2 regions of the Streptomyces sp. 2-1 genome follow, and region 1 is predicted to be linked to the other one. Evidence: riboswitches for the same ligand, from Rfam matches in the RefSeq annotation. Region 1 holds a riboswitch; the other holds the start of a gene.
The links. Region 1 has a riboswitch for S-adenosylmethionine ahead of ACN20J_RS42370 (glutathione S-transferase C-terminal domain-containing protein). Riboswitches for the same ligand answer to the same signal wherever they lie in the genome.
Positions count from the first base shown of each region.

Region 1 (4,205 bases):
TCGAGGCTGGCGAACTGGCGGGCCACCTCGTAGGGCTCGTTGAACGTGGAGTTGATGGTTCCGGTCAGGCCGAGGTGCTGGGTGACGGCGGCGAGCGCGGTGAGGACGGTGAAGGTGTCGGGTCGGCCGACGACGTCCAAGTCGTAGATTCTTCCGCCCTGTTCGCGCAGTCGCAGCCCTTCGGCGAGGAAGAGGAAGTCGAACTTGGCGCGCTCGGCGGTCCGCGCGAAGTGCACGAAGGAGCTGAACTCGATGTGGCTGCCGGCCTCCGGGTCGCTCCAGACGGTGGTGTTGTTGACGCCGGGGAAGTGGGCGGCCAGGTGGATCTGCTTCAGCGGCTTGCTCATGGTCCTGCGGTCTCCGTCCGGCTCAGGCGGTGGCGTTGGCAGCGGCGGTGGCGTCGGCGGCAGCGGCGCCGGTGGCGTTGCCGTTGGCGGCGTAGCGGTTGGCCGGGCGGGCGAGCCCGAGCAGTCCGCGCAGGGTGTCGGCCTCGTAGGCGCTGCGGAAGGCGCCCCGGCGCTGGAGTTCGGGGACCAGGCCCCGGGTGATGGCCGGCAGGTCGTGCCCGAGGACGGCGGGGCGCAGCCGGAAGCCGCTCAGCCCGGCCGACCACAACTCCTGGAGCAGGTCGGCGAGTTGGGCGGGTGTGCCGGTGAAGACGCGGGCGTCGCTGGTGAACGGCTGCCCCGCGAGGGCGTCGAGACGGTCCTTGTGGGCGGCCGCGGCGGCCGGATCCTCGTCCAGGAAGACCACCAAGTCACCGAAGACGTGCAGGGGTTGGTCCGCGCGGCCGACGAGGGTCTGTTCGGCGCGGATCTCGGCGACGATCGCGCGGGCCTGTTCGGTGTTGTGCGGGGTGACGTAGCCGACGTCGGTGGCGCGGGCCACCAGCCGGTACGGGACGGTCTGGTGCGCGAGGGCGCTGACGACGGGCTGACCCTGGGGCGGACGCGGGGTGATGGAAGGCCCCTTGACGCTGAAGTGCGGGCCCTCGAAGTCGATGTAGTGGAGCTTGTCGCGGTCGACGAAGCGGCCGGTGGCCACGTCCCGGATCTCGGCGTCGTCCTCCCAGCTGTCCCAGAGTCTGCGTACGACCTCGACGTAGTCGGCCGTCTCGTCGAAGAGTTCGGTCACCACGTCCTGGGTGGCCGGGCTGTCGTAGGCGTCCAGGCGGGGCAGCGTACGGCGGCCGAAGTGCGCCGCCTCGTTCTGTCGTGCCGTCAACTGCACGCGCAGGCCTGCCCGGCCGCCACTCACATAGTCGAGGGTGGCGATGGCCTTGGAGATGTGGAACGGCTCCGTGTGGGTGGACACCACGGTCGGCACCAGACCTATGTGGCGGGTCAGCGGGGCGATGCGGGCGGCGACGAGAACGGCGTCGAGCCGGCCGCGGACCTGGTCGGTCCGCCCGTCCGGCTCGATGAAGTGCGAGGACTGCAGTCCGAGGCCGTCCTCGAAGGTCACGAAGTCGAGGAGACCGCGCTCGGCCTCGGCGACGAGGTCGGCCCAGTACTGGGCAGTGAAGAGTTCGCGCGGGCGGGCCACCGGTTCGCGCCAGGCGGCGGGGTGCCAGCCGGCGCCGTCGAGCGCCACGGCGAGGTGCAGATGCGCGGAAGTGGGCAGGGCAGAAGGTGCTGAGGACACGGGAGGTGTGCCTTCCTGATCGACCGTACGAGAAGGCCGGCCCTCACCGAAGGGCGCGACCGCGTGGGATACAGGTCAGGAGCAACAGAGCGCGCCGGCGACGCGCAACAGGTCGATGTGCGGCCGGGAGTAGAGGCGTACGCGATGGAGCGGGGCGGCCTTCGGGACGCTGCGGCGGGACACCGTTCGCGCTGGCACTTGCGTCACCTCCGCCCTTCCTGCTCGGCGGACCAGGGGTCCGGCCGACCTCGCGTTCGCGGGCCCTCGATCGGGCACCGCCTCGTCGTCAACGGGCACAACAGTACGGCTGTGCCTTTTCTTCCGGCCATGGGGAGTTCTTTGTCGGCGGGGGTTCCTCATCACGAGGTGCGAAGCCAGTGCGACGCCGGTGCGACACGAGTGCAGGGCGCGAAGCCGGTCCGGCGGCCGGATGCCCAGTTGTTGAGACGCCGTCTTGACGGCCCCGCGGACCGCATCAACACTGGCGGGGACGGTCACGATTGCCAGCGCCCGTCGTGCGGGGATTCCCCGTTCGTGCGGTCATCGGCCCCGGCCCGCTGGCAGGCAACCCTTCCACCGCGACGGGGTGCCCCGGGTGACGACCGGGTTCCGCCGGAGCGGCGGGGCAAGCGTGGTCTCGCGTCTCGCGAGCCCCGACGGCAGGACCGGTGGGAATTGTCCAGGAACGGCTTGACGAGGCGCCTGCACATCGATTTGTCGCGTGTCTCCAGCGCTTACTGATCCGCTACACGTCCGACCGATCCGGACCTGTACGGCAGCGCAGTCACTCCGTTCCGCCACTGGCGCCCACGAGGCGGCCAGGGCCTCCGCGTTCCCCCTGGAGAGTCATGCCCGAGACAGTTTCCCGCGGTTCCAGCAGCACTGACACCTTCACCACGACGGCCTCCCGCGCAACCGCCTCCCATTCCTCCGGCCCCCACCCATCGGCCTCCCACTCGTCCGGCTGCGGCACGGCCGCCGGTGGCACGCCCGCCCCCGCTCCGGCCGCCCGTCCGCACCGCTTCCGCGGCCGTATCGGCGTGGGTCTCGCGGGCGGCTTCTACCCTGCGCCGCACCGCTATCAGCTGTACCTGTCCGAGGCCTGTCCCTACTCGGGGCGCGTGGCGGTCGTCCTCGACCTGCTCGGCCTCACGGGCTCGCTCACCACCACGGTCCTGAAGCTCCCCGCCGAGACACCCGAGGCCTTCGCATCGCTGCGCGGCGCCTACGAGGCGACCTGGCACCACTACGACGGCCCGCTCACCGCGCCCGCGCTGTGCGACCGCTGGAGCGGACGCGTCGTCAGCAACCACGCCCCCGACATCCTCCGCGACCTCGCCGGCCTGCTCGCCGACGGGGCATGTGCGTCCGCACTGGATCGGCTCGACCGGCAACTCGCCCGCCGGCCCTACGTGTCGGGCGACGAACTCGGCACCGCGGACAGGGACCTCTGGGTGACGCTCACCCACCTCGACCACTTCGACGCGGCCGGCACCCTCGCCGCGTACCGCCACATCGAGGAGTACGTACGACGCCTCGGCGATCACCCGGACCTCTCCGTCGACGAGCGTTGACCGCTGAGCGCTGAGCGCTGACCGCCGAGCGCCGAGCGCCGAGCGCAGACCCACGGGCCGATGCGGCCAACTGCGCGGCAGTGGGCCTGAATACGCCTTCCGGATATGCAGAAAACGAGGATAGAGAAAGGGAATGGTGAGGGAGTTGTAAAACGGCGGGCGGGGGACGCATGCGCATTCAGGTACTCGGGCCGGTCTGCGCCTGGCGGGACGCCACCCGCCTCGACCTCGGTTCGCCCCAGCGCCGCGCGGTACTCGCCCTGCTCGCCGTGTCCCGTGGACAGCAACTGCCGTTCTTCGGACTCGCGGACGCGCTGTGGGGCGAGCACCCGCCGGCGACCGCGTCGAACGTCGTCCAGACCCACATCAAGCACCTGCGCCACCTGCTCGAACCGGACCGCCCACCACGCGCTCGAAGCACGCTGCTCCCCCGGCTCGGCGACGGCTACGCGCTGCGCGTCCCGTACGACGCCATCGACCTGCTGCGCTTCAGGGCCCTGGTCGCCGGGGCGGTGACCGTACGACGGGACGGGCGGGGCGGCGGCCAGGAACGGGCCGCCGCGCTGCTCGCCGACGCGCTCGGGCTGTGGCAGCAACCGCCCCTCGCGGACCTGCCCTTCCTCTCCGCACACCCGGTGGTCGTCGCGCTGGCGGAGGAACGTCGAGGGGCGGTCGCCCAGTACGGCGAGGCCATGATCGCGGCGGGCCGGAGCGCCGACGCGCTGCCCGTCCTGGAGGAGGCCGCGGTCGCGCAGCCGCTGGACGAGGACGCCCAGGCGAGGCTGATCCGGGCGTACGAGGCAGTCGGGCGACGTGACCAGGCGGTCGCCGTCTACCGGCGGAGCCGCCGTCGGCTGGCCGACGAACTCGGCGTCGACCCCGGCCCCGCGCTGGCCGAGGCGTATGCCGCCCTGCTGCGCCGCCGCACCCGGCCCCCCGCTCCCGGCGCCGGGCACGCTCCCCGCGACGCCGCCGGTGGCCCTGTCA
Region 1 covers NZ_CP183383.1:9,672,382-9,676,586, reverse strand. Annotated here, with positions in the region: gene ACN20J_RS42385 (NtaA/DmoA family FMN-dependent monooxygenase) at 1-347, opposite strand, end outside; gene ACN20J_RS42380 (LLM class flavin-dependent oxidoreductase) at 370-1,644, opposite strand; gene ACN20J_RS42375 (putative leader peptide) at 1,720-1,842, opposite strand; SAM riboswitch class IV at 2,137-2,282, shown strand; gene ACN20J_RS42370 (glutathione S-transferase C-terminal domain-containing protein) at 2,493-3,218, shown strand; gene ACN20J_RS42365 (tetratricopeptide repeat protein) at 3,389-4,205, shown strand, end outside.

Region 2 (4,205 bases), 3.5 Mb from region 1:
TGCCAGCCGCTCGTCCACGTCCGGCCGGTGCGAGCGCTCGCGCAGGAAGTCCGCGTCGGCCCCGAGACCGTGCACCCCGATCCGCGTACCGGAGGGGATCCCGGGACCCAGGACGGCGTGACAGCAGTCCGTGAACGCGTCCGCCCACCGCTGGGTGAGGAACGCGGCCCGGTCCGCGCCGAGGATCCCGCCGAGGACCTTCGCCGCGATGTCGTCCGGCAGCAGCCGGAAGTAGTCCGGCGGAGCCCACGGCGTGTGCGAGAAGTGCCCGATCCGCAGGTCGGGGCGGAGTTCGCGGAGCATCCGCGGGACCAGGACCAGGTGGTAGTCCTGTACTAGGACCGCGGCACCCTCCGCCGCCTCCTCGGCCAGGGCCTCGGCGAAGGCGTGGTTGTACGTCTCGTACGCCGCCCACTGGCGCCGGAACTCCTTGTCGAAGACCGGCTCCAGCGGTGTCTGGTAGAGCAGGTGGTTGACGAACCACAGCACGGAGTTGGCGATGTCGTTGTACGCGGCGGCGTGGGTGTCGGCGTCGATGTCCAGCATCCGCACGCCGTCCTCGCCCACCCCGCGTCGTACGGCCTCGCGGTCGCCGTCGCCGAGGGCCGAGCACACCCACAGGGCGCCCGCGTCCGGGCCGATCGCGGAGAGCCCGGAGACCAGGCCGCCTCCGCCGCGCTTGGCCGTGAGCGTGCCGGTCTCGTCCAGGGTGTACGAGACCGGGCCGCGATTGGAGGCGACCAGGATGTTGTGGGTGCCGCGGGTGGAGACCATGACACGAAATCTAGCCCCCGCTGTAAACGCTCAAACGTTCCCACCCGCCGCGGGGGCTGATCGCGCCCCGCGGCGGAGCCGCAAATGTCACCGCCCCGCGCCCCCAAAGGCCAAAAGATTGCGCAGTTCCCCGCGCCCCTTGAAAGCGGCCCCCTGCCTACGCGGCCTTCCTCTCCACGTACTCCTCGATCTCTGCCATCGGCGGCCTCTCCTCCATGTCCACCGAGTACGTGCGGGGCTCGAAGCCGTTCTCGCCGCGTTCGAACTGGGTGAGGGAGGGGCGGATCATGTGGCCGCGGGCCAGGCGGAGCTGGGCGGTGCGGTAGATCGCGGCGGACATGCGGCCCAGGGCCTGGCCGTCCTGGTGGCGGTGTTTGCGGACGCCGACGTCGACCTGGGCCAGGGCGTCCAGGCCCACCAGGTGCAGCGCGTCGACCAGCATGCCCAGCTCGACGCCGTATCCGACGGGGAACGGGAGCTGTTCGAGGAGGGAGCGGCGGGCCGCGTACTCCCCGCCCAGCGGCTGGACGAAGCCGGCCAGCTGCGGCCAGTGCATGTTGAGGAGCGGACGGGCCATGAGTTCCGTAACCCGACCCCCCTGACCTGCGGCGGAGCCCAGCGGGCGGTCGTACATCGCCTTGACGAGGTCCACGCCCGGGTCGGTGAGGAGCGGGCCGACGATCCCGGAGACGAAGTCCGCCGAGAACTCCTTGAGGTCCGCGTCGACGAAGGCGACGATGTCCCCGCTGGTGACGAGGAGCGAGCGCCACAGCACCTCGCCCTTGCCGGGGACGGCAGGCAGCCGGGGCAGGATCTCGTCCCGGTGCACGACGAGGGCTCCCGCGTCGGCGGCGACCTCGGAGGTGCGGTCCGTCGAACCCGAGTCGATCACCACGATCTCGTCGACGAGCGGCACCTTCCTGGTCATCAGCTCACGGCGGATGATCGCGACGATCTCGCCGACGGTCTCCTCCTCGTTGAGCGCGGGCAGTACGACACTCACCGTGGAGCCGGTGGCACGCTTCGCGGCGATGAGTTTCTTGAGCGGGCGGTCCTCGACGGACCAGGAGCGCGTGCTCAGCCAGCGCTCGACGTCTTCCAGCACGTGCGGCTCTCCCTTGCGTTCATTGGGATGCGTGTGCCCGGCGCGAGGCACTGTCGGGTGCGTCACTGTCATCTCGCGGTTCGGACGGCTCTCTCCACCATCCAGGCCTTCGGTTACAGTCTTGAACAACGCTGATGACCATCGCATGTCGGGGGTCGTTGCGTGCACAACCAAAACCAGAGCCAGAACCACAACTGAATACCGCTCATCCAGAGGGGCAGAGGGATACGGCCCGTTGAAGCCCCGGCAACCCTCCAGCCGGTCTCGTCCTGATCATCGTCGATCAGCGCAGCGAGGCTCCCGGCTAGGGAAGGTGCCAAATCCGTCTCACGGCGAAGTGCGTCGTGAGGAAGATGAGGAGAAAGGGCCTCGCCTCCATGGCTGCGCAGACAGTTGCAAGCACCACGAACTCCACCCCCGCCGCGAACTCCGTCGACCTCGGCCCGGCCGCCGCGCTTTCCTGCCGTGAATGCGGCCACCGCGTCCCGCTCGGTCCGGTCTTCGCCTGCGAGGAGTGTTTCGGCCCGCTGGAGATCGCGTACGACTTCTCGGCCTATGACGCCGAGGAGCTCCGCAAGCGGATCGAGGCGGGCCCCGCGAACATCTGGCGGTACGCGCCGCTGCTGCCCGTCCCCGCGGACGTGGCCGACAAGCCGAACATCAACCCCGGCTGGACCAAGCTCGTCCAGGCCGACAACCTCGCGCGCGAGCTGGGTGTCGACGCCGGCAAGCTCTTCGTGAAGGACGACTCCGGGAACCCGACGCACTCCTTCAAGGACCGTGTCGTCGCCCAGGCCATCGAGGCCGCCCGCGCCTTCAACTTCACGACCCTCTCCTGCTCCTCCACCGGCAACCTCGCCGGCGCGGTGGGCGCCGCCGCCGCGCGCGCCGGCTTCCGGTCCTGCGTGTTCATCCCGCACGACCTGGAGCAGGGCAAGGTCGTCATGGCCGCGGTCTACGGCGGCGAGCTCGTCGGCATCGAGGGCAACTACGACGACGTGAACCGCTTCTGCTCCGAGCTGATCGGCGACCCGGCGGGCGAGGGCTGGGGCTTCGTCAACGTCAACCTGCGGCCGTACTACGCGGAGGGCTCCAAGACCCTCGCGTACGAGATCTGTGAGCAGCTCGGCTGGCAGCTGCCCGACCAGCTCGTCGTGCCCATCGCCTCCGGCTCGCAGCTCACGAAGATCGACAAGGGTCTGCAGGAGCTGATCAAGCTCGGGCTCGTCGAGGACAAGCCGTACAAGATCTTCGGTGCGCAGGCCGAGGGCTGCTCGCCGGTGTCCGTGGCGTACAAGGCCGGGCACGATGTCGTACGGCCGCAGAAGCCGAACACGATCGCGAAGTCGCTGGCGATCGGAAATCCGGCGGACGGTCCTTATGTTCTCGATATCGCCCGGCGTACGGGTGGGGCCGTGGAGGACGTGAACGACGAGCAGGTGGTCGACGCGATCAAGTTGCTGGCGCGTACCGAGGGGATCTTTGCGGAGACCGCCGGTGGTGTGACGGTGGGGGTGGCGAAGAAGCTGATCGAGAACGGTCTGCTGGATCCGAGTCTGACCACGGTTGTCCTCAATACCGGTGATGGTCTGAAGACCCTGGACGCGGTTGCTTCCGACACGGGGCTGACCGCGACGATCCGGCCGAACCTGGATTCCTTCCGTGAGGCCGGGCTCGGCTAGTCGTTGTTCGCCGAAGACCGCGCAGTTCCCCGCGCCCCTGAATGGGCCACCCACTCCGACGGAGGTCTAACCCCATGAGCGTCAACGTTCGTATCCCCACCATCCTGCGCACCTACACGGGCGGCCAGGCCGAGGTTTCCGCCGAGGGTGGGACTCTCGGTGCGGTCATCGCCGATCTGGAGAAGAACCACGCCGGGATCTCAGCCCGGGTCCTGGACGACCAGGGACAGCTGCGGCGGTTCGTCAACGTGTACGTGAACGACGACGACGTCCGCTTCGAGCAGGGGCTGGAGACGGCGACGCCGGACGGGGCCGGGGTGTCGATCATTCCCGCCGTCGCCGGCGGCTGACCCGTCGGGAGCCGTGCCGAGGGCTGATCATTACCTTCGGTAACTGCCGTCACTGAGAGTTCATCGAATTGCCCCCTCCGTGAGAGAAGCGGAGGGGGCAATTCTGTATGGTTGAGCGCGGTACAGTTGGGGAACCTGCTTCGATCCGCACGCCGGGCGCATTGAGATCCCGCCCGAAGCCCGACAAGAAGTAGCCAAAGTGCCCCGCCTTTTTGAGCCTTTTATGGCATTCATGGGGCCCGACTTGCCCTGAATCTTCGTGAATTCTTCACATATTCCCGATCGGTCGTGCCC
Region 2 covers NZ_CP183383.1:6,213,191-6,217,395, forward strand. Annotated here, with positions in the region: gene ACN20J_RS27590 (alpha,alpha-trehalose-phosphate synthase (UDP-forming)) at 1-774, opposite strand, end outside; gene ACN20J_RS27595 (glucosyl-3-phosphoglycerate synthase) at 932-1,879, opposite strand; SAM riboswitch class I at 2,082-2,239, shown strand; gene thrC (threonine synthase) at 2,257-3,561, shown strand; gene ACN20J_RS27605 (MoaD/ThiS family protein) at 3,636-3,911, shown strand.
Region 2: linked by a shared signal. The riboswitch ahead of thrC (threonine synthase) and the one ahead of ACN20J_RS42370 (glutathione S-transferase C-terminal domain-containing protein) in region 1 are both predicted to bind S-adenosylmethionine.